DNA from 3 places in the Starkeya nomas genome. Region 3 is predicted to be linked to each of the others. Evidence: predicted binding sites of a transcription regulator. Region 3 holds the regulator's gene; each other region holds the start of a gene.

Region 1 (10,090 bases), 110 kb from region 3:
GTATCGCTGCGCTCGACCCGACGACGATATTGGTGACGCACCCCGGTGCCATGGCGACCGATGCGGTGCAGGCCTTCGATGCGCTGGCAGCTCAGGGGTTCGGCGATATCGCCATGGTGACCTTCACGCCGGAGACCGAGGCCGGCAGCCTGCCACGCGCCGCGTAACGCCGATTCTCAGAGCGTGTCCGGCTTGCGGTCGTGCTTCTGCATCCAGCGGATCAACCAGGCCGCCGGCACGATCCAGCCGATCCCCAGCAGCGCATAGGCGACGAACTGCCAGAAGCCGGGCAGGGTGGTGACGCGCCCCTGCGCCAATGCCATGGCGCCGAGCGACCAGCACACTACCAGCACCACCATCAGCACCGTGCCGATGAACTTGCGCAGGCGGGCGGACATGCCAGGGCGCTGATCGGTCATGCTCGTACTCCGTCTGGACGGCGCCTGCGCGCGGGACAAAGAGTCCCGTTGCGCCCGGGCGCCCGCCTCTATATCGCTCGCGGCGCCCGGGAGGAAGTCGCCCGGCGCGGGACGGCCGGTGGGGCTGGCGGCCGTCATTGCAGGGAGCGCGTGCAATGGCCCTCGATCAACTCGCCACATCGCAGGATGGTGCCGCGGCGCCGCTCGCCGCCGACCGATTGCGGCCGGTCCGGCTCTGGCTGTGGTTCGTCGCGGCGCTGATCGTGCTGATGGTGGTCGTGGGCGGCGCCACGCGGCTCACCGAATCCGGTCTTTCCATCACCGAGTGGAAGCCGGTGACCGGCACGCTGCCGCCGCTGAGCGCGGAAGCGTGGCAGGCCGAGTTCGACAAGTACCGGCAGATCCCGCAATACCAGCAGATCAACCGGGGCATGAGCCTCGAGGAGTTCAAGTACATCTTCTGGTGGGAGTGGGGGCATCGGCTGCTCGGCCGCCTCATCGGCTTCGTGTTCCTGCTGCCCTTCCTGTTCTTTCTCTGGCGCGGGCTGGTCGACCGCGCGCTCGGCTGGAAGCTCTCCGGCCTGTTCGTGCTCGGCGGCCTGCAAGGCGCCGTCGGCTGGTGGATGGTCGCCTCGGGGCTGGTGAACCGGGTCGACGTCAGCCAGTACCGCCTTGCCACCCATCTGACGCTTGCCTGCATCATCCTCGCCGCCACGGCGGCGGTCGCGACCTCGCTCAAGCCGGCGGCGGAGCGGCGAGCGTCATCGGACTGGCTGCGCGGCTATGCCCGCATCCTGTTCGGCGTCGTGCTTCTGCAGATCTTCCTTGGCGGCCTCGTCGCCGGCCTTGACGCCGGGCTGACCTACACGACCTGGCCGCTGATGGACGGCCATCTGGTCCCGCCGATGGCCAATCTCTTCGTTCAGCAGCCGGCGTGGCGGAACTTCTTCGAGAACGTCCTCACCGTGCAGTTCAACCACCGGCTGGTGGCTTACGCGCTGTTCGCGCTGGCCATCGGCCACTGGCTCAGTGCGCGGCGGGTGGGCGGCATGGTCGCCCGTCGCGCCCTGCTCATCCTCGGCCTTGTGGCGGCGCAGGCCACACTCGGCATCCTGACGCTGATCTATCAGGTACCGATCGACATCGCGCTGGCGCACCAGTTCGGCGCGACGATCGTGCTGATCGCCGTGACGGTGAATCTCGTGCGATTGCGGCAGGATGCCTAGCGCTCCTTGAGCGATACATACTCACCCTAAGGAGTCGACTCGGCCTGGCTCTCAGAAGCGGTAGGCGACATCTTTGACCGTCATCCCCGGGCTTGGCCTGGGGATCTACCACTTTGCCGGTGCGCCCGCGGGGCTCAAGGCGTGGATGGCCGGGTCAAGCCCGGCCATGACGTGTCTCCAAGCACTCCGGTCGCAGATTACGGGTCAGCCTCTGGGATTCTTCCCAGTCTCGACGTCAGCCCGGTCAAAGCCGACGTGTATCCGGGATCGCTCTCCATTCTGCACGCGATCCCGGATACGGCCTGGCGACCGTTCCGGGATGACGCTTCAGGGGATGGAGACGGACGCGCCCCGCGCTACTCCGCCGCGCTGCGAGGTTTCATCGGCCGGCGCTCCAGCACCTCGGAGAGGAAGCGGCCGGTATGGCTACGCTCGCTCCTGGCGATCACTTCCGGCGGCCCCGCCGCGACGATCTCGCCGCCGCCGTCGCCGCCTTCCGGGCCGAGGTCGATCACCCAGTCGGCGGTCTTGATGACCTCGAGATTGTGCTCGATCACCACCACCGTGTTGCCCTGCTCGACCAGTTCGTGCAGCACTTCCAGCAGCTTGGCGACGTCGTGGAAATGCAGGCCGGTGGTCGGCTCGTCGAGGATGTAGAGCGTGCGCCCGGTGGCCCGGCGCGACAGCTCCTTGGAGAGCTTCACGCGCTGCGCCTCGCCGCCCGACAGTGTGTTCGCCTGCTGGCCGACATGGATGTAGCCGAGGCCAACACGCGAGAGCGTCTCCAGCTTCTCGCGCACCGCCGGCACCGCCTTGAAGAACTCCGCCCCCTCGTCGACCGTCATGTCGAGCACGTCGGCGATGGACTTGTTCTTGAAGGTGACCTCCAGCGTCTCGCGGTTGTAGCGCTTGCCCTTGCAGACATCGCAGGTGACGTAGACGTCGGGCAGGAAGTGCATCTCGATCTTGATGACGCCGTCGCCCTGGCACGCCTCGCAGCGCCCGCCCTTCACGTTGAAGGAGAAGCGCCCCGGCCCGTAGCCGCGCGCCTTGGCCTCGGGCAGGCCGGAGAACCATTCGCGGATCGGCGTGAAGGCGCCGGTATAGGTCGCCGGGTTCGAGCGCGGGGTGCGTCCGATCGGCGACTGGTCGATGTCGATCACCTTGTCGAGATGTTCCAGCCCCTCGATGCCGTCATGGGGGGCGGGCGGTTCGGAGGCACCGTTCAGCCGGCGCGCCACCGCCTTGTAGAGCGTGTCGATCAGCAGGGTCGACTTGCCGCCACCCGACACGCCGGTGACGGCCGTGAACAGGCCCAGCGGGATCGATGCCGTGACGTTCTTCAGGTTGTTGCCCCGCGCATTGACCACGCGAAGCATCCGCTTCGGGTTCGGCTTGCGCCGCTTGGGCACCGGCACGGTCATCTCGCCGGTAAGGTATTTTCCGGTGAGGGAGTTCGGGTTGGCGAGGATCTCCGGCGGCGTCCCCTGGGCGACGATCCGCCCGCCATGCACACCGGCGCCGGGACCGACATCGACCACGTAGTCCGCGGCGAGGATGGCGTCCTCATCATGCTCGACCACCACCACCGTGTTGCCGAGGTCGCGCAACCGCTTCAGCGTACCGAGCAGTCGCTCATTGTCGCGCTGGTGCAGGCCGATGGACGGCTCGTCCAGCACGTAGAGCACGCCGGTCAGCCCTGAGCCGATCTGCGAGGCGAGGCGGATGCGCTGGCTCTCGCCGCCCGACAGCGTGCCGGATGCCCGGGCGAGCGTGAGATAGTCGAGACCGACATCGAGCAGGAAGGCAAGCCGCTCGCGGATCTCCTTGAGGATGCGTACCGCGATCTCGTTCTGCTTTTCGGTGAGCTGGCCGGGCAGGGCGGCGAACCAGTCGAGGGCATGCCGCACCGAAAGCTCCGCCGCCTGCCCGATGTGCCGGCCGGCGATCTTCACCGCCAGCGCCTCGGGCTTGAGCCGGTAACCGTTGCAGGCAGCGCAGGGCACGGCGGAAAAATACTTGCCGATCTCCTCGCGCGCCCAGTCGCTCTCGGTCTCGCGCCAGCGGCGCTCCAGGTTGGTGACGATGCCCTCGAAGGTCTTCACCGTCTCATAGGCACGCATGCCGTCGTCATAGACGAAGCGGATGGTCTCCGCGCCCGAGCCATGCAGGATCACGTCCCGCACTTTCTCCGGCAGCTCCGACCACGCCAACGTAAGCTTGAAGCCGTAGTGGCGGGCGAGCGCGTCGAGCGTCTGGCCGTAATAGGGCGAGGTCGACTTCGCCCAGGGCGCTATGGCGCCCTGCTTCAGCGTGCGCGACTTCTCCGGCACCACGAGGTCCGGGTCGATCTTGCTTTCATGGCCGAGGCCATCGCAGACCGGGCAGGCGCCGAACGGGTTGTTGAAGGAGAACAGCCGCGGCTCGATCTCGGGGATGGTGAAGCCGGAGACCGGGCAGGCGAACTTCTCCGAGAAGACGATGCGGCGCGGCTCGCCATTCTCTTCCTTCTCGTCGGCGAACTCGATCACGGCGATGCCGTCGGCGAGGCCGAGCGCGGTCTCGAAGGAATCCGCGAGGCGGCTGGCGATGTCCGGCCGCACCACGAGCCGGTCCACCACCACGTCGATGTCGTGCTTGAATTTCTTGTCGAGCGCCGGCGCGTCGGCGATCTCGTAGAACTCGCCATTCACCTTGACGCGCTGGAAGCCCTTCTTCTGGAATTCCGCGAGCTCCTTGCGGTATTCGCCCTTTCGCCCGCGCACCACGGGGGCAAGCAGATAGAGCCGCGTCTTCTCCGGCAGGGCCAGCACGCGGTCCACCATCTGGCTGACCGTCTGGCTCTCGATCGGCAGCCCGGTGGCGGGCGAATAGGGCACGCCGACGCGCGCCCAGAGCAGGCGCATATAGTCGTAGATCTCGGTCACCGTGCCGACGGTCGAGCGCGGATTCTTCGAGGTGGTCTTCTGCTCGATGGAGATGGCCGGCGACAGGCCGTCGATCTGGTCGACGTCCGGCTTCTGCATCATCTCCAGGAATTGCCGCGCATAGGCCGACAGGCTCTCGACATAGCGTCGCTGCCCCTCGGCATAGATGGTATCGAAGGCGAGCGACGACTTGCCCGAACCGGAAAGCCCGGTGAACACCACCAGGCTGTCGCGCGGGATCTCGAGGTCGACATTCTTCAGATTGTGCTCGCGCGCGCCACGTATCGTGATCGAACGGGCGTCGCGGCGCGGCAAATCCACGCGGTCCTTCATTCCGAACTCTTCTCGCCGGTGTTTTTAACGGGCGGCTACGCCGGGTGGTGCATCTCCGGGGCGGCGCCCGTCCCGGCGAGGAGTCAGCCCCCGACGCCGTGCAGCGCCGCCGCGAGACCGGCCGCCGCGATCATCCCGCCGGCTACGGCGAGAATGGCGCGGCGGACGAGCGCCTGACGGGCTTCCTCGGCGCGGATGGCGATGGCGCGGGCGCGCGGACGGTTGCGCAACTGGGTCATGATGGGACGAAGCTCCCTTGAGAACGCAACGCTAACATAGTCTCGCTCCCGCGCTGTGCAATGCGCGACTCGTTCACTTGCACCACCCTAACCATAATGCTAGGAACATAACAAGAACGATCGCTGTACTGGATGTTCCGGCGTTTTCTCCCGGGCGTACGGGGTGGAAGGCCGCGCGGCGCAAGGTGTGGACAAGGGTCCCGGCGCGGGGCGCGGGCCGGCGGCGGCTGGTTTAAGATGCGTTCCCTTATGCAAGCGCGCGCCACGGCGGGCGTCCCACTGTTTCGGAGGACAAGATGGCGGGCAGCGTCAACAAGGTGATCCTGATCGGCAATCTCGGCCGCGATCCGGAGGTGCGCACGTTCCAGAATGGCGGGCGGGTCTGCAACCTGCGCATCGCCACCTCCGAGACCTGGCGCGACAAGGCGACCGGCGAGCGCAAGGAGCGCACCGAGTGGCACAGCGTGGTGATCTTCAACGAGAACCTGCTGCGCGTGGCCGAGCAGTATCTGCGCAAGGGCACCAAAGTTTACATCGAGGGCCAGCTCGAAACCCGCAAGGCCACCGACCAGTCGGGCGCCGAGCGCTACTTCACCGAGGTCGTGCTGCGTCCGTTCCGCGGCGAGCTGACCATTCTCGACAGCCGTAGCGGCGGATCCTCCGAAGGGGGTGACGAGTACGGCGCCGGCGGCAGCGATTTCGGCTCCGGTGGCGGGAACTTCGGTGGTGGCTCGGGTGGTGGGCGCTCCTTCGGCGGCGACCGCAAGCCGGCGGCGGCCGTGGGTGGTGGCAGCAGCGGCGGCAAGTTCGGCGGAGGTGGCGGCGGCGACCTCGACGACGAGATCCCGTTCTGACGTTCCGGGACTGACGCGCAGGGCCCCGTGACCCTCGCCCCGCTGCTCGACGCCTCGCTGGCGATCCGCATCCATGCCTTCGCCGCCCTCGCGGCGCTGGCGTTGGGAGCGGTTCAACTCGCCGCACCCAAGGGTACGCTGCCGCACCGCGGCCTCGGCTGGCTGTGGGCGGCGCTGATGGCGACGGTCGCGCTCTCGTCCTTCTGGATCCACGAGATGCGCTGGTTCGGGCCGTTCGGGCCCATCCATCTTCTCTCGCTCTACGTCGTCTGGGCGCTGCCGCGGGCGCTGTTCCGCGCGCATCGCCACGACGTCGCCCGTCACGCGGCGGGCATGCAGGGCCTGTTCCTCGGCGGGTTGGTGCTGGCCGGGCTGTTCACCCTCTGGCCGGGCCGCATCATGCATCAGGTGCTGTTCGGCAATTGAGCCGACCGATCAGGCGAGGAAGGCGGCGCGGATTCCGTCGATCACGAACTGCACCGCCAGCGCCGCCAGCACGATGCCGAGAAGGCGCGAGAGGATGACGTTACCGGTGACACCGAGCAGGCGGTCCATCCGCTCCGCCGCGCGGAAGACCGCGAGACAGCTCGCCACCACCAGCAGGGTGATCACGAGCAGCGCCAGCAGCCGCACCGGATCGCCCTTCGCCTCGCCGGCGAGCAGCAGCATGGCGGTGATGGCGCCGGGGCCCGCCATCAGCGGTATGGCGAGCGGGAACACCGCCAGCGTGCGCAGCAGCTTCTCGCGCTGGGCCACCTCGGAAGCGTCGAACTTGCGCTCCGTGCGGCGCCCGAACACCATCTCGAAGGAGATCGTGAACAACAGCAGCCCGCCGGCCATGCGGAAGGCGGGCAGGGTGATGCCCAGCGCCGCCAGCAGCGGCGCACCGACAAGGCCGAAGACGACGAGGATGGCGAGCGCGATGGCCGAGGACCGCCACGCCACCAGCCGGCGCTCTTCGCCCGTCAGATCGGTGGTCACAGCAAGGAACAGCGGCGCGAGGCCGATGGGGTCGATGACGACCAGCATCGTCACCGCGGCCGAGAAAACGTAGTCCAGCACGATCCTGCCCGCCCCCGAAAGCCCGTCCGCGCCCTATAAGACCGCGCCGCGCCATGGCTGCCAAGGGGGCTTTCCTCCGACCCGGCGCTGGCCCACCAGCGGGCGCGTGGACCATGCTTTTCCGCCCCTTTGCGAGGCGCCGGCGCCATGCTTCCGCCACGATCCAGCGACGTTGTGGAAACTTGCCCGCAATCCTTTGATTTTAAACGGATTTTAAGGGCGCCGAAAAAGCCGTCCGACTGGCGCTTCCGACCGGAATCGGCTACACAGGTGCACCTGTTCCGCAACCACGGAAAGTCGTTTCCTTGTCCGATTCCGATACGATCAAGCCGGAGGGCGGCGGCCCTTCGGATATCCGGCCCGTCTCGATCACCGAAGAACTGTCGCGCAGCTATCTCGATTACGCGATGAGCGTGATCGTCTCCCGCGCCCTGCCGGACGTGCGCGACGGCCTGAAGCCGGTGCATCGCCGCATCCTGTTCTCCATGCGCGAGAACAACTACACGCCGGATCGGCCGTACAACAAATCCGCCCGCGTCACCGGCGACACGATGGGTAAGTACCATCCGCACGGCAACCAGGCGATCTACGACGCGCTGGTGCGTCTGGCGCAGGACTTCTCCATGCGCCTGATGCTCGTGGACGGGCAGGGGAACTTCGGCTCCATCGACGGCGACCCGCCGGCGGCCGAGCGCTACACCGAGGTGCGCCTCGCCAAGCCGGCGATGACGCTGCTGGACGACCTCGACAAGGACACGGTCGATTTCCAGGACAACTATGACGGGCGCGAGCAGGAGCCGACCGTGCTCCCGGCCCGCTTCCCGAACCTGCTGGTCAACGGCGCCGGCGGCATCGCCGTCGGCATGGCCACCAACATCCCGCCGCACAATCTCGGCGAGGTGGTGGATGCCTGCCTGGCGCTGATCGACGACCCGGCGCTCGATGTCGAGAAGCTGCTGGACTACATTCAGGGCCCGGACTTCCCGACCGGTGCGCTCATCCTCGGCCGCAGCGGCATCCGCCAGGCCTATCTGACCGGCCGTGGCTCCATCGTGATGCGCTCCCGCGCCACCATCGAGGAGCTGCGCAAGGACCGCGACGCCATCGTCGTCACCGAGATTCCCTACCAGGTGAACAAGGCGACGATGATCGAGCGCATCGCCGAGCTGGTGCGCGAGAAGCGGCTGGAAGGCATCGCCGAGATCCGCGACGAATCCTCCCGCGAGGGTCTGCGCGTCGTGTTCGAGATCAAGCGCGACGCCCAGGCGGACGTCGTGCTCAACAATCTCTACCGCATGACGGCGCTGCAGACCTCCTTCGGCGCCAACATGGTGGCGCTGAACGGCGGCAAGCCGGCGCTGATGACGCTGCACGACCTGCTGACCGCCTTCATCGCCTTCCGCGAGGACGTCGTTAGCCGGCGCACTAAATTCCTGCTGCGCAAGGCGCGCGAGCGGGCCCATGTGCTGGTCGGTCTCGCCATCGCGGTCGCCAATATCGACGAGGTGATCCACACCATCCGCACCTCGCCGGATCCGGCGACCGCCCGCGAGGCGCTGATGACCCGCGACTGGCCGGCGATGGACGTCGCGCCGCTGATCGCGCTGATCGACGATCCGCGCCACAAGCTGGCGGCGGACAACACCTACCGCCTGTCGGCCGAGCAGGCCCGTGCGATCCTCGACCTGCGCCTGCAGCGCCTCACCGCGCTCGGCCGCGACGAGGTGGCGGACGAGCTCGACAAGATCGCGGTGGAGATCCGCGAATATCTCGACATCCTCGCCAGCCGCGAGCGCATCCGCGCCATCGTCAAGGACGAACTCATTACGGTCAAAGCCGAATTCGGCACCGACCGGAAGACCGAGATCACCGAGGCGGAAGGCGATTTCGAGGACGAGGATCTCATCGCCCGCGAGGACATGGTCGTCACGGTCTCGCATGCGGGCTATGTGAAGCGCGTGCCGCTCTCCACCTACCGGGCGCAGCGGCGTGGCGGCAAGGGTCGCTCGGCGATGCAGACCCGCGACGAGGATTTCGTCACCCGGCTCTTCGTCGCCTCCACCCATGCGCCGGTGCTGTTCTTCTCGTCCAAGGGGCAGGTCTACAAGCTCAAGGTCTGGCGCCTGCCGATCGCCGCGCCGCAGGCGCGCGGCAAGGCGCTGGTCAATATCCTGCCGCTGACCGAGGACGAACGCATTACCTCCATCATGGCCCTGCCGGACGAGGAAACGTGGAGCCGGCTACAGATCATGTTCGCGACCACCGGAGGCACGGTGCGGCGCAACGAGCTGTCCGACTTCACCAATGTGAACCGCAACGGCAAGATCGCCATGAAGCTGGAGGAGGGCGAGGCGATCGCCGACGTCCAGCTCTGCACGGTGGCCGACGACGTGCTGCTCACCAGTGCCAATGGCCAGTGCATCCGCTTCCCCGTCACCGAGGTGCGCGTGTTCAAGGGCCGCGACTCCATGGGCGTGCGCGGCATCCAGCTTGAGGAGGGCGACCGCCTCATCTCGATGGCCATCATCCATCACGTCGACGCCACCGCCGAGGAGCGCACCGAATACATCAAGCGCGCCAATGCCGTACGCCGTGCGCAGAACGGCGCCGAGGCCGAGGACGTTGCGGATGTCGCCGATGCCGAGGTCGAGGAGGCGCCGGAGGAGGGCGAGGCGGCCGCGGCCGGCGCCGCCAGCTTCGACCAGGCGCGTTACGTCACAATGAGCGCGGCCGAGCAGTTCATCCTCACCCTGTCGGAGAACGGCTACGGCAAGCGCACCTCGTCCTACGAGTACCGCACGACGCGGCGCGGCGGTAAGGGCATCGTCGCCATGGCGGTCAACGACCGCAACGGGCCGCTGATCGCCTCCTTCCCGGTGGAGGAAGCCGACCAGATCATGCTCGTCACAGATGGCGGCCAGCTTATCCGCTGCCCGGTCAACGGCATCCGCATCGTCGGGCGCGGCAGCCAGGGCGTGATCGTGTTCAACACCGCCGACGACGAGAAGGTCGTCTCGGTCGAGCGCGTGA
Region 2 (10,090 bases), 980 kb from region 3:
TCTACCTCTCCACGAAGAACACCATCCTCAAGGCCTATGACGGCCGCTTCAAGGATATCTTCCAGGAGATCTACGAGGCCGAGTTCAAGGCCGAGTTCGAGAAGCGCAAGATCTGGTACGAGCACCGCCTGATCGACGACATGGTCGCCTCCGCGCTGAAGTGGTCCGGCGGCTATGTCTGGGCCTGCAAGAACTACGATGGCGACGTGCAGTCCGACATCGTGGCGCAGGGCTTCGGCTCGCTCGGCCTGATGACCTCGGTGCTGATGACGCCGGACGGCAAGACCGTCGAGGCCGAGGCCGCCCACGGCACGGTGACGCGCCACTACCGCGAGCACCAGAAGGGCAAGGAGACCTCGACCAACTCCATCGCCTCGATCTTCGCCTGGACGCGCGGCCTCGCCCATCGCGCCAAGCTCGACAACAACGCCGACCTCGCCGCCTTCGCCTCCACGCTGGAGAAGGTGTGCGTGGACACGGTGGAGAGCGGCGACATGACCAAGGACCTCGCCCTGCTCGTCGGCGCCGACCAGAAGTGGCTCTCGACCACCGGCTTCCTCGACAAGATCTCCGAGAACCTCGGCAAGGCCCTCGCCTGAGCAGGACCCGTGCCTGACCTGCACGCTTCACCCGGGACGCGCCGCGCGCCCCGGGTCCTTCCCAAGGCCCCTCCCCGCGTCGGCCGCTCAGGCGCTCTTTATCTCGTCGTCGGCGATATCGGCACTGCGGCGCAGCGCCCGCGGCCCTTCCTCGTCACGGGCCATGGCCTGGATGCGCTCGCCGATCGCGGGATGCCGCCGGATCACGTCGGCAAGATCGTCTGCTCCCAGCATCAGCAACATGCAGCGTGTATGTGCCCGCGCCGTCGCGGCGCGGCGGGCCGAGTGCAGCAGCGCCATCTCGCCGAAGAACTGCCCCTCGCCGAGGATCATCACCTCGTCCGGAAATTCCAGCGCCACCTCGCCCGAGGCGATGAAATACATCGACCGCGCCACGTCGCCGCGCCGGGCGACGATCTCGCCGGGCTGCGCGGTATGGGCCGAGAGCGCCTTGTGGATCTCGCCGATGCCGGCGGCATCGAGATCGGCGAACAGCGGCACGCGCGCCACCATGCCCCAGGTGATGATGAAATCCCGGCGCTTGATCACGTCGACGAAGGAGGTCGCGATGATGCCGACCGGCAGCGCGATCATGACGATGCCGGTGATCATGGTGAGGCCGGCGACCACACGCCCCGGCACCGTCACGGGATAGACGTCGCCATAGCCGACCGTCGTCACCGTCGCCATCGCCCACCACATCGCCGCCGGGATGGAGCCCAGATGGTCCGGCTGGACGCCTCCCTCGGCCACGTACATGGCCGACGCGGACAGCAGAACCGCCGCCACCAGCAGCCAGAAACAGGCGACGAGCGACTGGCGCTCGCGGTACAGCACCTCCAGCAGGGACTGCATGCCCGGCGAATAGCGCGCGAGCTTGATGAAGCGCACCAGCCGCAGAATCGCCAGCGTGCGCAGGTTCACGCCGAACATCGCCGAGACCACGAAGGGCAGCCAGGCGAGCAGATCGATGATGGCGACCGGCGTCAGCATATAGCGCCACCGGGCACGCCCCTCCGACAGGCCCCGATAGCGCGGGTTCTCCGGCGAAACCCAGACCCGCAGCAGATACTCGACGGCGAAGGCCGCCAGCGAGAAATGCTCGAACGCGCGAAACAGCACGTAGTCGCGCAGGAAGAGGCTCGGCACGGTTTCGAGCACCGCCGCGACCACGTTCAGCACGATGAGGACAATCAGGGCCAGATTGACCCGCTCCGCCCACCGGTCATCAGCGGCGTCGCGCTCGAGGATCTCATAGCAACGCCGTCGCCTGGCACGCTGCCACGCGCCCGAGAACCATTTTCCTTGATGCCTGCGGGCCGCCATGACGGCCTTCCCCCGACCGGACCCGCCCGGCAGCGCGGCCCTCGGCGCACTTCCCGGTCCGATGGGGGCATCGGGCCGAGCCAGAAATGCTCCGGCCTGTTGAAACGAGTGCTCGTTCCGTCCTGACACCTTTCATCCGGACGGAACGAGCACAACTGAAAATGCCCTCCCAGCGGCCAGGCCGCCGGCAGGAACCTAGCCGGCCAGAGCGCTCTCGATCGCCGCCAGCGCCTCGGCGGCGCGGCCGCCATCCGGCCCACCGGCCTGCGCCATGTCGCGCCGGCCGCCGCCGCCCTTACCGCCGAGCGCCTCGGCGCCGTGGCGAACCAGCGCGACGGCGTCATAGCGGTCGATGAGGTCATCCGTGACGCCGACCACGAGCCCGGCGCGCCCCTCGTCGGTCACCCCGACAATGGCGACGATGCCCGAGCCGATGCGCTTCTTGCCCTCGTCGACGAGGCTCTTCAGGTCCTTCGGTTCGATACCCGTCACCTGCCGTGCCAGCAGCTTGATGGCGCCGATGGTGCGCGTCGGCTCCTCGCCGGCGGTGCCCCCGCCCATGGCCAGCTTGCGCCGGGCCTCGCCGAGCTCGCGCTCCAGCTTGCGGCGCTCCTCGACGAGTTGGGCAAGGCGCGCCTCGACCTCGCCGACCGGCGCCTTGAGCAGGCCGGCGGCCGCGTGCAGCGCCCGGCTCTCGCCGTTCAGGTGATAGCGGGCGGCATCGCCCGTCATCGCCTCGATGCGGCGCACGCCGGCGCCTACCGCGCTCTCGCCGAGCAGGCTGATGATGCCGATGTCGCCGGTGCGCGCCACATGGGTGCCGCCGCACAGTTCCACCGAATAGGGAGCGCCGTTGCCTGGATCCGTGCCCATGGACACGACGCGGACCTCGTCGCCGTACTTCTCTCCGAACAGCGCCCGCGCGCCCGATTCGATGGCATCGTCGACCGCCATCAGCCGGGTGACGACCGGCTCGTTGCGCAGCACGATGCGGTTGGCGATGTCCTCGACCTGCCGCAGCTCGGCCTCGTCCATCGGCTTGGGATGGCTGAAGTCGAAGCGCAGGCGATCCGGCGCCACCAGCGAGCCCTTCTGCGCCACGTGATCGCCCAGCACCCGGCGCAGCGCCTCGTGCAGCAGATGCGTCGCCGAATGATTGGCGCGGACGGCCTGGCGGCGATCGCTGTCGACGACGAGCGCGAGGGCAGCGCCGACGGCCAGCGTGCCGCTCTCCACCTCCACCTCGTGCACGAAGATGTCGCCGAGCTTCTTCTGCGTGTTGACGACGCGCGCGCGCAGCCCGCCCTCGCCCGTCAGCACGCCGGTATCGCCGACCTGACCGCCGGATTCGCCATAGAACGGCGTCTGGTTCAGCACCACGAGGCCGCGCCCGCCGGCCGGCAGTTCGCCGGCGCGGCGCCCCTCCGTGACCAGTGCGGTCGCCGTGCCTTCCGCCGTCTCGGTGCCGTAGCCGAGGAACTCGGTCGGGCCGACATCCTCGCGCACGGAGAACCACACCGTATCCGTTGCTGCCTCGCCGGAACCCGCCCAGGAGGCGCGCGCCTCGGCGCGCTGGCGCTCCATGGCGGCGTTGAAACTGTCGACGTCGACGCCGACGCCGCGCGCCCGCAGCGCGTCCTCGGTCAGATCGAGCGGGAAGCCGTAGGTGTCGTAGAGCTTGAACGCCGTCTCGCCGGAGAACTTGGCGCCGGCATTGAGGCCTTCGCTCTCCGTCTCGAGGATCGACAGGCCGCGCTCCAGCGTCTTGCGAAAGCGGGTTTCCTCGAGCCGCAGCGTTTCCGTGACCAGCGCCTCGGCGCGCACGATCTCGGGATAGGCCCGCCCCATCTCGCGGACCAGCACCGGCACCAGGCGGTGCATGAGCGGGTCGCGGGCGCCGAGGAGCTGCGCGTGGCGCATGGCGCGGCGCATGATCCGGCGCAGGACGTAGCCGCGCCCCTCATTGGAGGGCAGCACGCCGTCGGCGACGAGGAAGGTCGAGGCGCGCAGATGATCGGCGATGACGCGGTGGCTCGCCTTTTGCGGACCGTCCGCCGGCACGTCGGTCAGTTCCTCGACCGCGCCGGTGAGGGCGCGCATGAGGTCGATCTCGTAATTGTCGTGCGTGCCCTGGAGCACCGCCGAGATGCGCTCCAGCCCCATGCCGGTGTCGATCGACGGCCGTGGCAGCACGACGCGCTCGCCGCCCGGCAGCTGCTCGAACTGCATGAAGACGAGGTTCCAGATCTCGATGAAGCGGTCACCATCGGCATCGGGCGAGCCGGGCGGGCCACCGGGAATGTGGGAACCGTGGTCGTAGAAGATCTCCGAGCACGGGCCGCACGGCCCGGTGTCGCCCATCTGCCAGAAATTGTCGGAGGTCGCGATGCGCACGATCTTGGAATCGGGCAGGCCGGCGATGCGCTTCCAGAGCGAGAAGGCCTCGTCGTCCTCATGGTAGACGGTGACCATGAGCTTATCGACCGGCAGCTCGAATTCGCGGGTGATCAGGTTCCACGCGAACTCGATGGCGTTCTCCTTGAAATAGTCGCCGAAGGAGAAGTTGCCGAGCATCTCGAAGAAGGTGTGGTGTCGCGCCGTGTAACCGACATTATCGAGGTCGTTGTGCTTGCCGCCGGCACGCACGCATTTCTGCGAGGTCGCGGCGCGCGAATAGGGGCGCTTCTCGATGCCGGTGAAGACGTTCTTGAACTGCACCATGCCGGCATTGGTGAACATCAACGTCGGGTCGTTGCGCGGAACAAGTGGCGATGATTCAACCACTTGATGACCATTCTTCGCAAAGTAGTCGAGGAAGGTCGCACGTATCTCGTTAACGCCGCTCATTGAACCCGGATCCGCCGATGACACATTCGGCGCCGGTGGCACCGGCCCGCACAAGACGGCGCGGGCGCAACGGTTCTAACGACGCGCCAACACCTTGTCCAGAAAGCGCGACAGCACTGTCCTCGGCCCCTCCGGAACCCGGCCCCGCTGGGCCGCGGCGCGCCATGCAACACCCTTCCCGGAACCCGAACCGGCGCCCTGCGAGAAGCGCGCCGGCTTCACTCCCACCGGCCAGAACACGCCGTCGGGAAACCGGGAGGAGACGACGCCTCAACCCTCGGCGTCGCCCTCGTCCTCCTCGCCGCCCTCGGCACCGGCGAGAATCTGCTCGGCGATCAGGCCGGCATTCTGGCGGATCGTCGCCTCGATGCGACCGGCGACCTCCGGGTTCTGGCGCAGGAAGTTCTTGGCGTTCTCGCGCCCTTGGCCGAGCCGCTGGCTGTCATAGGAGAACCACGCGCCCGACTTCTCCACCACCCCGGCCTTGATGCCGAGATCGATGAGCTCGCCCATCTTGGAGACGCCCTCGCCATACATGATGTCGAACTCGACCTGCTTGAAGGGCGGCGCCAGCTTGTTCTTCACCACCTTCACGCGGGTCTGGTTGCCCACCACCTCGTCGCGCTCCTTGATCGCGCCGATACGGCGGATGTCGAGACGGACCGAGGAATAGAACTTCAGCGCGTTGCCGCCCGTGGTGGTCTCCGGGCTGCCATACATCACGCCGATCTTCATGCGGATCTGGTTGATGAAGATCACCATGGTGTGGGAGCGGTTGATCGAGGCGGTCAGCTTGCGCAACGCCTGGCTCATCAGCCGCGCCTGCATACCGGGCTGATTGTCGCCCATCTCACCGTCGAGTTCGGCACGCGGGGTCAGCGCGGCGACCGAATCGACCACCAGCACGTCCACCGCGCCCGAGCGCACCAGCGTGTCGGCGATCTCCAGCGCCTGCTCGCCAGCGTCCGGCTGGGAGATCAGCAGATTGTCGAGGTCGACGCCCAGCTTGCGGGCATAGATCGGGTCGAGCGCGTGTTCGGCGTCGATGAAGGCGCACACCCCGCCCTTCTTCTGCGCCTCGGCGATGGTGTGCAGCGCCAGCGTGGTCTTGCCCGAGGATTCCGGCCCGAAGATCTCGACGATGCGCCCGCGCGGCAGGCCGCCGATGCCGAGCGCGATGTCGAGACCGAGCGAACCCGTGGAGACCGTCTCGATCTCCATGATCCGCTCGTTCTTGCCCAGCCGCATGATCGAGCCCTTGCCGAAATGGCGCTCGATCTGGGAAAGCGCGGCGTCGAGCGCCTTGGCCTTGTCCATGGAAGATCCTTCAACGAGTCGCAGAGTCGCTTGAGTCATCGCCGGGCTCCGGGCTGCACGCAAGAGGATGAATAGGGTTTCGGATAAGTTGGTGCAGTTGTACCCGGTTTGTTCGATGTTCGCAATATGTTCTCATCAAGTTCCTTCGAGGCGGTTTCCGGTGCGATCGGCCCGCGCCGCCCCACCCCTCACTCCCCTTCGAGGATCTCGCTACGCCAGGGCGGGTTGGCGCCCGCGCGGGTGACGGAGACGGCGGCGGCGCGGGCGGCGAAGGCGAGCGCGGCCTGCAGCGTCGCGGGCGGCAGCGCCGCCAGCCGATCCGGGGCCAGCGCGCCGGCCTCCGCCAGCGCCGACAGGAAGCCGGCGTTGAAGGTGTCCCCCGCCCCCACCGTATCCGCCACGGTGACGGCCGGCGCCGCCACGGACACCTCGATGTCGCCCCCCTGCGCGTCGCGGCCGAAGGCGCGCGCGCCGCGGGCGCCCAGCGTCACCAGCACCAGACGCGGGCCCAGCGCCTGCACCCGGCGCGCCTGGGTGGCGAGGTCGCCCGGCCCGGTCAGCCAGAACAGGTCCTCGTCGGAGAGCTTCACCACATGGCTGAGGCGGATGAGGCGGTCGATGCGGGCGCGATAGGCCGCTTCGTCGCGGATGAAGCCGGGGCGGATGTTCGGGTCGAGCATGATCAACCGCCCCCGGCCGTCCGCCGCCACCCGGGCCGCCAGCGCTTCCATCGCGCTGCCGACCGGCTCGCCGACCAGGCTGATGCCGCCGAGGAACAGCGCCCCCACCTCCTCCGGCACCTCGGGCACGTCATCCGGGGCGAGCAGGCGGCCGGCGGTGTTCTCGTCGAGGAAGAGATAGCGCGCCTGGCCCTCGACCAGGGTGACGAAGGCGAGCGTGGTGGGCCGGTCGACCGGACGGCACAGGCGGGTATCGACGCCGGCGGCGTCGAGGGCGGCGCGCAGCTGGTCGCCGAACAGGTCGGTCGAGAGGCCGTACCAGAACAGCGTGGGGGTGCCGAGGCGGGCGGCGGCTATGGCGGTGTTGAACACCGCCCCGCCGGGCAGCGGCAGGAAGGCCCGTCCTTCCGGCGTGTCGCGCGGCACCATGTCGATCAGCGCCTCTCCCGCGCACAGAAGCGCCGGCGAGCGGGGCGAAGACGAAGCGGGCATGGGAATCACCGTCCTGGAATGAAGGGAGGCTCAGCCGGCGAGATAGTCGGTCAGCACGGCCCGCGTACCACGGCTCCACAGCGCGTCGAGCGCCGCGGAGAAGGCCGCCACCACTTCCACATCCTCTCCGAGATTACCATAGACATCCTGCATGCCGAACCACACCGAAGGATCGGCCTTGGCCGCCCGCGCCCGCGCCGAGAGTTCGTCCCAGTTCGGGTCGTTCGGGGCGATGGCCGCGCCGCTGTCGGTCACGCCCGCGCAATAGCGGCACCACAGCGCCGAGGCGAGGATCAGCCCCTTGGGAAGCCTCCCCGTGGCGCGGTTGTCGCGGATCGAGGGCACGATGAATTTCGGCTGCCGGTTGGAGCCGTCGAGGCACAGGCGCCGCACCGTGTCCGCCACCTCGGGATTGGAGAAGCGGGCGCGGATCACGCGATAGTAGTCGCCGAGGTCGGTGTCCGGCACGGGCGGCACGATCGGGATGATCTCCTCGCGCTCCAGCCGGTCGAGGAAGGCCACGATCAGCGGCTCCTCCATCGCCTCGTGGACGAGATCGATGTCCATCAGCCCGCCGGGATAGGCGATGATCGCGTGGCCGCCGTTGAGGATGCGGATCTTCATCGTCTCATAGGCATGGACGTGATCGGTGAACACCACGCCCACCTTCTCCAGCGCCGGGCGGCCGGCCGGGAAGCGGTCTTCCAGCACCCACTGACGGAACGGCTCGCAGGTCACGGGCACCGGATCGGCGATGCCGAAGGCGGCGGCCATGGCCCGCTCGCGCTCGCCCGTCGCGGGGGTGATGCGGTCGACCATCCCGTTCGGGAAGGCGACATGGGCGTCGACCCATGCCGCCAGCTCCGGGTCGAACAGCCGGGCAAGGCCGATGACCACCTGGCGGGTCACACTGCCGTTGCCCGGCAGGTTGTCGCAGGACATCACCGTGAAGGGCGCGATGCCGGCGGCGCGGCGGGCCTTCAGCGCGGCAAGGATGGCGCCGAACGCGGTGCCAGGTGCGGAGGGATTGGCCGCGTCGGCGGCGATCTCCGCCGCGCCGGTGTCGAGCCGGCCCGCCGGGTCCATGAAGTAGCCGCCCTCGGTCACGGTCAGGCTGACGATGCGGATTTCCGGCTTCGCCATGGCGGCGATCAGCGTGGCGTTGCCGGTCTCCACCGGCAGGAAGTCGATCATCGCGCCGACCCGCCGCGCCCGACGGCCGGCCGGATCGAGCTCGATGACGGTCGACAGGCAGTCCTGCGCCAGAAGCGCCTCGCGCATGCGCGCGTCCGCCGGCCGCACCCCGGCGCCGATGATCGCCCAGTCATGGCCCTCGCCGAGCGCGAACAGGTCGTCGAGATAGACGGCCTGATGGGCGCGGTGGAAATTGCCCAGCCCGATATGGACGATGCCCGGCGTCAGCGTCGAGCGGTCATAGGAAGGAAGCGATACGGCGGGGCTGCTCATTGTCGTGCCATTCGGGTTGTCGCCGTCCGCGCCGGGGCGCCGGGCGACGCAGGGGTCGATCTCGGGAATGGGAGGGACGGCCGGGCCGCGCCCTCCCGTGTCACGTCACCGCGTCACGTCGCGGCGTTGCCCGCCTCGTCGAAGCGGTGGAGCTTGTCCGGCTGGGGGGCGAGGCCGACCGTGTCGCCGAAGGCGAGCGCCACCTCGCCGCTGGCGCGGACGTTGATCTGCCCGACGCCCTCGACATCCACCTTCAGGAAGGTGTCGGAGCCCAGATGCTCGCAGAGCCCCACCCTGCCCTTCCACGGGCCGGCGGCGGCGATGTCGATATGTTCCGGCCGGATGCCGAGCGTATGGGCGCCGTGCTTCGCCGCCTCCGTCCCCTCGATGAAGTTCATCTTCGGGCTGCCGATGAAGCCGGCGACGAAGAGGTTGGCCGGCCGCCGGTAGAGCTCCAGCGGGCTGCCGACCTGCTCGATCCGGCCGGCGTTCAGCACCACGATCTTGTCGGCCATGGTCATGGCCTCCACCTGGTCGTGGGTGACGTAGATCATCGTCGTCTTGAGCGACTGGTGCAGTTCGGAGATCTCCTGCCGCATCGAGACGCGCAGCGCCGCGTCGAGATTGGACAGCGGCTCGTCGAACAGGAAGGCCGCCGGCTCGCGCACGATGGCGCGGCCGATGGCGACGCGCTGGCGCTGGCCGCCGGAGAGCTGGCTCGGCTTGCGGTCGAGATAGGGCGTCAGGTTCAGCACCCTGGCCGCCGCCTCCACCTTGCGCTCCTGCTCGGCGGCGGGAACGCCGGCCATGCGCAGGGGAAAGGCGATGTTCTTGCGCACGCTCATATGCGGGTAGAGCGCGTAGCTCTGGAACACCATGGCGAGGCCGCGCCGGGCCGGCGGCAGGTCGGTCGCGTCGCGCCCGTCGATGGAGATATTGCCGGAGGAAACATCCTCCAGCCCGGCGATGAGGCGCAGCAGCGTGGACTTGCCGCAGCCGGACGGGCCGACGAAGACCACGAACTCGCCGTCGGCGATGCGCAGGTCGATCCCCTGGATGATGGAGACGCCGCCGAACGACTTCTTCACCTGGGACAGGACGATTTCGCCCATTGGTTTCCCCCTACTTCACGGCGCCGAAGGTCAGGCCGCGGACGAGTTGCTTCTGGCTGAACCAGCCGAGGATGAGGATCGGCGCGATCGCCATGGTGCTGGCCGCCGAGAGCTTGGCGTAGAAGAGCCCCTCGGGGCTCGAATAGCTGGCGATGAAGGCGGTCAGCGGCGCGGCGTTGGCCGCGGTGAGGTTCAGCGTCCAGAAGCTCTCGTTCCACGCGAGGATGACGTTGAGCAGCAGGGTGGACGC
Region 3 (10,090 bases):
TGAAGCTGCGCGCCTCGCTCGGCCCCCTTCCGGGGCCGGCCTATCCCGGCGGATTCGATTTTGGTCGGTCGATCTGGTTCGACGGGATCGGGGCCACCGGCTTCGCGCTCGGACGGCCGCAGGCGAGCCCGGCGCCGAGGCCCCTGCCATGGCGGCTGCGGGCTGCGACATGGCTCGACGAGGTCAGACACTCCATAGCCGAGCGCATCCGCCACGCGCTGCCCGGCCCGGAGGGTGGGGTAGCAGTGGCGCTGGTCACCGGCCTGCGCGACGCGGTAGGCGAGCCGATCGAGGAGAGCATGCGTATCTCCGGCCTCTCGCATGTGCTCTCGATTTCCGGCCTGCACATGGCGCTGGTGGCCAGCACGGTGTTCTTCCTCGTGCGGGCGCTGCTCGCCCTTGTGCCGGGGCTCGCCCTTTCGTGGCCGATCAAGTCCTGGGCGGCGGTGCCGGCGGCCTTGTCGGCGAGCTTCTACCTGCTGCTGTCGGGCGTCGAAGTGCCGACCCAGAGAGCCTATGTGATGACGCTGCTGGTGCTGGCGGGCGTGATGCTGGGACGCCCGGCTCTCACATTGCGGACGCTGGCGGTGGCGGCGCTGGTGGTCATGGCCCTGACGCCCTGGGCCGTGCTCGATCCCGGCGCGCAGATGTCCTTCGCCGCCACGCTGGCGCTGGTCGCGGCGTATGAGCGCTTCGGTTCCTACGTCACTCGGCCGCCCGGCGTAGCGCAGGATGGCTCCTGGCTCGGCATGCCGCGCCTTGGCATGCCGGTCCGCTATGTGGCGGCGCTGGTGCTGGCCTCGCTGGCGGCCGGGCTCGCCACGGCACCCTATGCCGCCTTCCACTTCCAGCGCCTGGCGCCGCTGAGCCTGCTGGCCAATCTCGCCGCCATGCCGGTGGTTTCCTTCGCCGTCATGCCGGCGGGCCTGATCGGCTCGGTGCTCATGCCGTTCGGCTGGGATGCGCCGGCGTGGCACGTGATGGGGTGGGGGCTCGGCGTCATGCAGGCCATATCCGATGCCGTTGCGGCGCTGCCCGGTGCTGACCGGGGCGTGCGGGCGATGCCCGCGGCAAGCATCGCGCTGTTCAGCCTGGCACTCGTCGTTCTGTGCCTGTCGCGCACGCGCCTGATCCTCCTGGCGCCGGCCTGCGTTGCCGTCGCAGTCGGGCTGGCGGCGATGGCGCCGAGGCCCGATCTTCTCGTCGACGCGCAGGCGCGTACCGTCGCGGTGCGGGGCCCAGACGGCATGCTCGATGTCATGGGCGATCGCCTGCCTGGGCTCTCCGATCGCTTTGCCGTGGAGCAGTGGCTGAACGCGGACGGAGACCGCGCCCGTGTCGGAAAAAAGGAGCTTGTCGCGAGAGCCGCCTGCGACGCCGTCGGTTGCACCCTGCCGCTGGCGGATGGGCACCTCGTTGCGCTCTCCCGCCATCGCGACTCGTTGGAGGACGATTGCCGCCTCGCCGCCATTCTGGTGACGCCCTTCGCGCCGCCGCGGGATTGTGCTGCGACGGTGATCCGGGTCGATACACGCAATCCGACCTCAAGCGTAGCCGGCTATTTATTTGGAGATGACGGCGAGCGCTTCATTCCGGGGCGCCCCGCCAAAGGAACGCGACCATGGGAGCCGGACGTCCGCGGCACTGTTTCCGAGCATCCTGGCGTCATGATCATCAAGTCTGCTTCCCGCTCAACGGGAACCCGGAATCCGCCACCAGTGCGGCCCGATGCCTTCGACAACCTCGATGCAGTACTGGTACCGGACGACGTCGATAGTGATGTGCCGCCGGAAAACCCCGCGGCTGCTCAGTAGCGGCGGAACAAGCCAACCAGCTTGCCCTGGATGCGTACCCGGTCGGGGCCGAAGATCCGCGTTTCATAGGCTGGATTGGCAGCTTCCAGCGCCACAGAGGCGCCCTTGCGGCGCAGGCGCTTCAGCGTTGCTTCCTCATCGTCGATCAGCGCCACCACGATTTCGCCGGTGTTGGCGGTGTCGCATTTGCGGATCAACGCCAGATCGCCGTCGAGAATGCCGGCCTCGACCATCGAGTCGCCGCGCACTTCCAGCGCAAAATGCTCGCCGCCCGCCAGCATTTCCGGGGGCATGCTGATCGTGTGGTCGCGCGATTGAATGGCCGAGATCGGTGTGCCGGCGGCGATCCGGCCCATTACCGGAATCGGCACCACATGCCGGGGATCTTCATCCTCGTTCGCTGCCTGCGTACGCCCGAGGCTCCCCTCGATGACGCTGGGCGCGAAGGGGCGGGCCGGCTTGGGCGGCTGCGCGTCCTCCGGCAGGCGCACGACTTCCAAGGCCCGCGCCCGATTGGGCAGGCGCCGGATGAAACCGCGTTCTTCCAGCGCCGTGATGAGCCGGTGAATCCCCGACTTCGACCTCAGATCGAGCGCGTCCTTCATCTCCTCGAAGGACGGCGGCACGCCGTCCTGCTGCAGGCGTTCATTGATGAACAGGAGCAACTCATGCTGTTTGCGGGTGAGCATCCAACGGATCCCGTCTATCGGCCGGCGCCGAGATGAAACAAATCACGAACAAATACTATCCGTTCCTATTGTGTTCCACAATGGGTAAAGGGTTCGCTAAGGCTGATGCGTGGTGCCGAGGCCAGAGTTTGCAAGGGTTCTGAGCGGAAATGCCGTGCAGCGGGCAGCGCGTGCGGGCCGCTCCCGGACCGGCGCGGCCATCGCGAATCGCTCGACTCAGAGAGACTGGGCGTATTGCTCGTAGGCGTCCTGGATGATGGCGATGTGGCTGCGCATGGCGTTTGCTGCGGCCTCGCGTTCTCCGCGAAGGATGGCGATCGTCACCCGTTCGTGCTCCGTGTGCGAGAGTGCGAGGCGGCCGAGCGCGCGGAATTGAGCACGGCGGAAGGGCGAAAGCCGCTGTCGCGTGCCGATGGCGAGCTCGATGAGGTAGCCATTGTGGCTGCCGGCATAGATCGCGGCGTGGAAGCGCTCATTCGCCTCCCGATAGGCGGCGAAGTCGCCCTGGCGCATCAACTCGCCCATCCGGGCGTGCAGGTCCTCGAGTTCGCGCCTCTCCTGCGGTGTCATGTGGAGCGCGCAGAGGCTCGCGCTGAGTGCTTCCAGCTCCGCCATCACCTGGAACATGTTCTGCAATCGCTCGGCGCCGGGCCGGGCGACGACGGCTCCACGATGGGGACGGGTCTCGACCAGACCGGAAGCGGTCAGTTCGCGGAGGGCTTCACGCACTGGAGTGCGCGAGACGCCGAAGCGGGCGGCCAGCGCGGATTCGTCGAGAGCGGTGCCGGGAAGCAGCAGGCCGCGGGTGATCTCGTCGGCAAGCTGGGTGCGCAGTTCTTCGGCGCGCGTGGGCCGCCCGCGCCGGACATTGCCGGCAGACGGGTCGAGCGGCGGGCGAGAACGAGAGGCCGACATGCGCGACAGACAATCAGGTGAGGCGGCGGGACACCGTCTCCGGCATCCATAAAGGGCAGGCCGCCGGTTACCAAGCGCTTCGTGTGCGACATGCGTGCCCGGGGGAGGGCCGCGGACGCAGCGGTCAATCCTCGAGCGGCAGGATCTCGCAGGGATCGCCCGCGCTGGCGGCAGGTGCGTGCGGCGGGCGTACGAGCAGCACATCGGCGCGGGCGAGGTTGCGCAGCATAGAACTGTCCTGCACGGGGAGCGGGCGCACCACCGGCAGGTCGCCTTCGCGGCCGATGATCTCGGCGCGCTGGAAGTCCATGCGCTGCTCGTTGGCCTTCACGTCGGCGCCGAGCCGGGCGGGGCGAAGGTCCGGCTGGGCCGGCACCGCCAGCCCCTGCATGGCCTTCAGCAGGGGCACGAGGAACAGCAGGGCGCAGACATGGGCGGAGACCGGGTTGCCCGGCAGTCCGAGCACCTGGGTGCCGGCGCCGCCGGAACTGCGGCCGAACATCAGCGGCTTGCCGGGGCGCAGGGCGATCTTGTGAACCGCCAGCTCGATGCCCTGCGCGGTCAGCGCGGGTGCGATGAGATCGTGGTCGCCGACCGAGGCGCCGCCGGTCGTCACCAGCACGTCGAAGCCTCCGTCCAGCGCCGCGCGCACGCCCCGCTGCGTTGCTTCCATGTTGTCGGGCAGGATGCCGAGGTCGATTACCTCGGCGCCTGCGCCTCGGGCGAGGGCGGAGACCGAATAGATGTTGGAGACGATCACCTGATGAGCCTGCGCTCCCGCGCCGGGGCGCACCAGTTCGTCGCCGGTGGAGAGGAGCGCGACGCGGGGGCGGCGGGCCACCCTCACCTCGGCGACATCGGCGGCGGCGACCAGCGCGAGATCGCGCGCGCGCAGCTTGTGGCCGGGGGCTAGCAGCGTCTCGCCAGTCGCAAAATCGCCGCCTGCCTTGCGGATGTGCCGTCCTATGGTGGCGGCCTCGTTCACGGTAACGTTCTCGCCGGCCCGCGTGGTATCTTCCTGGATGACGATGGCATCGGCGCCCGTGGGAAGCACGGCGCCGGTGAAGATGCGCACCGCCGTGCCGGGCTCGACCGGTCCGGGGAAGGGCCGGCCGGCGGCGGATTCGCCGATCAGCCGCAGCGTGGCGGGGATGGTCGCGGTGTCCTGCGCCCGCACCGCATAGCCGTCCATGGCAGAGACGTCCGCGCCGGGCGTGGTGCGGCGGGCAACGACGGGGGCGGCGAGCACGCGCCCCGCCGCTTCGGCCAGCGGAACCGTCTCGGCGGCGAGCGGCTCCGCAGCGCCCAGCAGCCGCGCCAGCGCTTCCTCGACCGGCATCAGGGCCATGACGCGCCTCCGCTATTCACCCTGCCAGTGGCCGGAGCGGCCGCCGGACTTCTCCAGCAGGCGCACACTCTCGATCCGCATGCCGCGATCGACCGCCTTCGCCATGTCGTAGACGGTGAGGCAGGCGACGGAGACGGCGGTCAGTGCCTCCATCTCCACTCCGGTCTGGCCGGTGGTGCGGACCATGGCGCGCACGATCAGGCCGGGCAGGGACGGGGCGGGCTCGATCTCCACCGCGACCTTGGAAAGCAGCAGCGCATGGCAGAGCGGGATCAACTCATGCGTGCGCTTGGCGGCCATGATGCCGGCGAGGCGCGCCGTGCCGATCACGTCGCCCTTCTTCGCGTTGCCGGAGAGAATGAGGTCGAGCGTCTCGCCCTGCATACGCACGGCGCCCTCGGCGACCGCCACGCGGTCAGTGACGGCCTTGTCGGCGACATCGACCATGTTCGCCGCGCCGGTGGCGTCGAGATGGGTGAGGCGGGGCTCGTCGGCCATCGCCGCGTATCCTCAGCCGGCCGCGCGGACGGGGCGCGCCAGCAGCGCGCGCGTCGCCGCCGCGACATCAGCCTGCCGCATCAGGCTTTCGCCGACGAGGATGGTGTCGATATCCACCTTGGCGAGCCGGGCGATGTCGTCCGGCGTGAAGATGCCGCTCTCGCCGACGATGACGCGATCCGCCGGAATGCGCGGTGCCAGCCGCTCGGAGGTTTCGAGCGTCACTTCGAAGGTGCGCAGATTGCGGTTGTTGATGCCGACGAGTTTGGCCGGCAGCGTCAGTGCGCGGTCGAGTTCTTCGTCGGAATGCACCTCGACCAGCGCATCCATGCCGAGGCCGTGGGCGGTGTCGATGAGGTCGCGGGCGAGCGCGTCGTCGACCGAGGCCATGATGACGAGAATGCAGTCCGCACCCCAGCTCCGTGCCTCGAACACCTGATAGGTGTCGTGCATGAAGTCCTTTCGCAACGCCGGCAGCGAGCAGGCGGCGCGGGCGGCGACGAGGAACTCCGGCGCCCCCTGGAAGGAGGGCTTGTCGGTCAGCACCGAGAGGCAGGCGGCGCCGCCGGCTTCATAGGCGGCGGCCAGGGCGGGCGGGTCGAAATCGGCGCGGATGAGCCCCTTGGATGGGCTCGCCTTCTTGATCTCGGCAATCAGCGCGGTCTGGCCGCGCGCGATCTTCGCCTCGATGGCTTTTGCAAAGCCGCGCGCCGGTGCGGCGGCCTCGGCGGCCGCGCGCACCTCGGGAAGGGGACGTTCGCGCTTGGCGCTCGCGATCTCCTCGCGCTTGTAGGCGCCGATGCGTTCGAGAATGTCGGCCATCCCTCGGCTCCCCGCTATTCCGCCGCCGCCAGCGCCGAGACGGCGATCAGCCGGTCCAGCGCCGCTTCGGCATGCCCGCCGCGCAGGCTGTCGCGGGCAATATCGAGACCGGCGGCGAGGTCGTCCACCTTGCCGGCGACGACCAGCGCCGCCGCAGCGTTCAACAGAGCGACATCGGCATAGGCGCTCGGTTCGCCGGCGAGCACGGCCCGCAAAGCGAGGGCGTTGGCGGCGCCGTCACCGCCCTTCAGCGCCTCGGGCGCAGCGCGGGCGATGCCGTAATCCTCCGGCGTGATCTCGAAGGTGCGGATTGCGCCGTCCTTCAGCTCGGCGACATAGGTCGGCCCGGTCGTGGTGATTTCGTCCAGCCCATCCGAGCCGTGCACGACCCAGCTCTGGGTCGAGCCGAGTGTGCGCAGCACCTCCGCAATGGGCTCGACCCAGGCGCGGGCGAAGACGCCGACCATCTGCCGCGTCACACCCGCCGGGTTCGACAGCGGCCCGATCAGGTTGAAGATGGTGCGCGTCCCCATCTCCACCCGCGTCGGCCCGACATGCTTCATCGCCGGATGATGTGCCGGGGCGAACATGAAGCCGATGCCGGCGTCGCGGATGCAGCGGGCGATCTGCTCGGGTGAGAGGTCGATCTTCACGCCGAGCGCCATCAGTACGTCGGCGGCGCCGGACTTGGAGGATAGCGCCCGGTTGCCGTGCTTGGCGACCGGTACGCCGGCACCGGCGACGATGAACGAGGCGCAGGTCGAGATGTTGTAGGAGCCCGAGGCGTCGCCACCCGTGCCCACCACGTCGACCGCTCCCGTCGGCGCCTCGACACGCAGCATCTTGGCGCGCATCGTGGTCACGGCGCCGGCGATCTCCTCGACATCCTCGCCGCGCACGCGCAGTCCCATCAGGATGGCGCCGATCTGCGAGGGCGTGGCCTCGCCGGACATCATCACGTCGAAGGCCGCCGCCGCCTCGGCGCGCGTCAGCGTGGTGCCGGTGGCCAGCTTGCCGATGATGGGCTTGAGGTTGTCCATGTCGCCGCGCGTTCCCGCCTGTTGTTCCGTCGCTGTCACGCCGCCCGCTTCCGGCCGGGACCGGCATTCCAGGCCCGCGCCAGATCGAGGAAGTTCTTGAGGATCGTCTTGCCGTGCTCGGAGGCGATGCTCTCGGGGTGAAACTGCACCCCGTGCACCGGCAGCGCCTTGTGCGACAGGCCCATGATCAGCCCGTCATCGGTCTCTGCGGTGATGGCCAGGTCCGTCGGCAGCGTTTCGCGCTTCACCACCAGCGAGTGGTAGCGCGTCGCCCTGAACGGGGCGTTGATGCCGCGGAACACGCCTTCGCCCTTGTGCTTCACGTCCGACAGCTTGCCGTGGATCGGCATCGGCGCGCGGATGACGTCGCCGCCGAACACCTGGCCGATCGCCTGATGGCCGAGGCAGACGCCGAACACCGGCACGCCATCCTTCGCGGCGCGGGCGATGAGGTCGCAGCTGATGCCGGCCTCGTTCGGGGTCGCCGGGCCGGGGGAGATGACGATGGCCTCCGGCTTGAGCGCCATCGCCTCGTCGACGGTGAGGGTATCGTTGCGGCGCACCTCGACCTCGGCGCCCAGTCCGCCGATATAGTGGACGAGGTTCCAGGTGAAGCTGTCGTAATTGTCGATGAGCAGGATCATCGTGCGTCCATTCGCCGGTCTCATACCGGCTCAAAAGCTCTAGGGGTTCAACCCGCGCGGGGTCAAGCCGCGCCAGTCGGCGATGAGGTTATCGCCAGCCCCGCCATCGCTCGTGTCGCGCCCGCCCGCCCATCGCCGTCACTGTCCCCGACCAGCCCGGGCGGCGAAGCGCACGGCTTCCTCGCCGGCGCGGAACAGTGCCTTGGCCTTGTTGACGCATTCCTGCTGTTCGCTCTCCGGCACGGAGTCGTAGACGATGCCGGCGCCGGCCTGGACATACATGCGCCCATCCTTCACCACGGCGGTGCGCAGGACGATGCAGGTGTCCATCTCGCCATCGGCGCTGAAATAACCGATGGCGCCGGCATAGATGCCGCGCTTGTCGGCCTCCAACTCGTCGATGATCTCCATCGCCCGCACCTTCGGCGCACCGGAGACGGTGCCGGCCGGAAAGCCAGCGGCCAGCGCGTCGAGCGCGTCATGGCGCGGGTCGAGCTCGCCTTCGACGTTGGAGACGATGTGCATCACCTGGCTGTAGCGCTCGACGAAGAAGCTGTCGGTGACGTGCACCGAGCCGATCTTGGAGACGCGGCCGACATCGTTGCGGCCCAGATCGAGCAGCATCAGGTGCTCGGCGCGCTCTTTCGGATCGGCCATCAGCTCGTCTTCCAGCGCCTTGTCCTCGTGTGGAGTGGCACCGCGCCGGCGGGTGCCGGCGATCGGGCGGATGGTGACGGTGTCGTCGCGCAGCCGGACCAGGATTTCCGGGCTGGAGCACACCAGTGCGAACCCCCCGAAGTTGAAATAGACGAGGAACGGCGCCGGGTTGATCCGCCGCAGAGCCCGGTAGAGCGAAAAGGAGGGCAGGGTGAAAGGCGCCTCGAAGCGCTGGGAGAGCACCACCTGGAAGATATCGCCGGCGCGGATGTACTCCTTCGCCCGCTCCACCATGTCGCGATAGACCGCCGGCTCCGTGTTGGACTGCGGCTCGACCGCCTGATGGAAGGCGTCCTCCGACGGCAGATTCGGCAGCGCGCTGTCGAGAGCGGCGATGACGCGCTCCAGCCGCTCGCGTGCCTTTTCATAGGCTGCGCCGGCCGAAATGCCCGCTTCGGGGCGCACCGGCGTGACGACGGTGATCTCGTCGCGCACCGCGTCGAAGATCACCATCACGGTGGGGCGGATGAACAGCGAATCCGGCACGCCGAGGATGTCGGGCTTGGCTTCCGGGAGGCGCTCCATCTGGCGCACCATGTCGTAGCCGAGATAGCCGAACACGCCGGCCGCCATCGGCGGGGCGCCCGCCGGCAGCTGGATGCGCGATTCCGCCACCAGCTTGCGCAGCGAGACCAGCGGCTTGTCCGTGCAGGGCTCGAAAGCCTCCGGGTCGGTTGCGGCATAGCGGTTGATCTCCGCCCGCTCGCCCCGGCAGCGCCAGATCACGTCCGGCTCGATGCCGATCATCGAGTAGCGCCCACGCGTGGCGCCGCCCTCGACGGATTCCAGCAGGAAGCTGTTCGGCCGCTCGCCGGCGATCTTGAGGAAGGCCGAGACCGGGGTTTCGAGGTCGGCGATCAGCGTGGTCGAAACCACCTGCGCTTCGCCGCGCTCATAGACCGCCGCGAAGGCGGCGGTGTCGGGTGTGAGGCTCATGACGCGGTTCCCGGATCAGTTGACCGCGTCGGTGCCGACGATCTGGTCGAGTGCCGCGCGGTTGATGCGGGCGCCGAGCTGGCCCTGCAGATCGACCAGATATTCCGTCATCAGATCGTTTTCGAAGCTCTGGCGCACATCGGCGACGAGCTTGTCGTTCTGCGTGCCGGCGTCGGGCACGGCCACGCGCAGCACCTGGAACAGCAGGCGGCTGTCGCCCCCTTCCGCCAGGGTGCTGCCGACGCTGCCTTCCGGCGTTTCGAACACGGCGTTGAGGATGTCCTGCGGCACGCCGTCGGCGGTGCGGCCGCGGCGCAGGCCGTTGGCGGCGCGCAGCTCGAGGCCGGATTCCGTCACCACCTTGTCGAAGGCTTCGCCGGCGGCGATCCGGGCCTTGATCTCCTCGACCTTCTTGTCGAGCGCCTCGGCGGCCTTGTCCTGCTTCCAGCGGTCCAGCACCTGGGCGCGCGCCTCCTCGAAGGTGCGATCGCGCGGGGCAGTGACGTCCTCGACCTCATACCAGACATAGCCGCCGTTCTGCGGCAGCTGGATCGGGTCGTTCTCCGTTCCGACATCGGCGGCGAAGGCGCCGCGCAGCACGTCCGAGCGAGCGGGAATGGCCGGGATAGAGGCGCCGTCCGGTGTCTGTCCCTGGATATTGGTATCG

Evidence for each region. The regulator LexA, encoded in region 3, represses DNA repair genes until DNA is damaged. The targets are predictions, from matches to a motif close to TGTTCNNNNTGTGTTCNG.
Region 1: ssb (single-stranded DNA-binding protein) is a predicted target of LexA. The motif match lies at 5,246-5,263, and genes of this name have one in related genera.
Region 2: recA (recombinase RecA) is a predicted target of LexA. The motif match lies at 6,206-6,223, and genes of this name have one in related genera.

Annotation. Positions count from the first base shown of each region.
Region 1 is NZ_CACSAS010000001.1:1,345,542-1,355,631, forward strand. It holds gene STARVERO_RS06525 (lipopolysaccharide biosynthesis protein) at 1-167, shown strand, start outside; gene STARVERO_RS06530 (DUF2842 domain-containing protein) at 177-419, opposite strand; gene STARVERO_RS06535 (COX15/CtaA family protein) at 575-1,645, shown strand; gene uvrA (excinuclease ABC subunit UvrA) at 2,002-4,905, opposite strand; gene STARVERO_RS23350 (hypothetical protein) at 4,989-5,144, opposite strand; gene ssb (single-stranded DNA-binding protein) at 5,441-5,998, shown strand; gene STARVERO_RS06550 (DUF2306 domain-containing protein) at 6,026-6,424, shown strand; gene STARVERO_RS06555 (MarC family protein) at 6,434-7,060, opposite strand; gene gyrA (DNA gyrase subunit A) at 7,366-10,090, shown strand, end outside.
Region 2 is NZ_CACSAS010000001.1:2,434,823-2,444,912, forward strand. It holds gene STARVERO_RS11885 (NADP-dependent isocitrate dehydrogenase) at 1-599, shown strand, start outside; gene STARVERO_RS11890 (cyclic nucleotide-gated ion channel) at 687-1,925, opposite strand; gene alaS (alanine--tRNA ligase) at 2,121-4,772, opposite strand; gene recA (recombinase RecA) at 5,043-6,128, opposite strand; gene STARVERO_RS11905 (carbohydrate kinase family protein) at 6,278-7,261, opposite strand; gene STARVERO_RS11910 (mannitol dehydrogenase family protein) at 7,292-8,728, opposite strand; gene STARVERO_RS11915 (ABC transporter ATP-binding protein) at 8,842-9,840, opposite strand; gene STARVERO_RS11920 (carbohydrate ABC transporter permease) at 9,851-10,090, opposite strand, start outside.
Region 3 is NZ_CACSAS010000001.1:1,454,839-1,464,928, reverse strand. It holds gene STARVERO_RS07075 (ComEC/Rec2 family competence protein) at 1-1,814, shown strand, start outside; gene lexA (transcriptional repressor LexA) at 1,808-2,503, opposite strand; gene STARVERO_RS07065 (GntR family transcriptional regulator) at 2,720-3,418, opposite strand; gene STARVERO_RS07060 (molybdopterin molybdotransferase MoeA) at 3,543-4,766, opposite strand; gene moaC (cyclic pyranopterin monophosphate synthase MoaC) at 4,779-5,264, opposite strand; gene trpC (indole-3-glycerol phosphate synthase TrpC) at 5,277-6,086, opposite strand; gene trpD (anthranilate phosphoribosyltransferase) at 6,101-7,126, opposite strand; gene STARVERO_RS07040 (anthranilate synthase component II) at 7,162-7,770, opposite strand; gene trpE (anthranilate synthase component I) at 7,909-9,423, opposite strand; gene STARVERO_RS07030 (peptidylprolyl isomerase) at 9,439-10,090, opposite strand, start outside.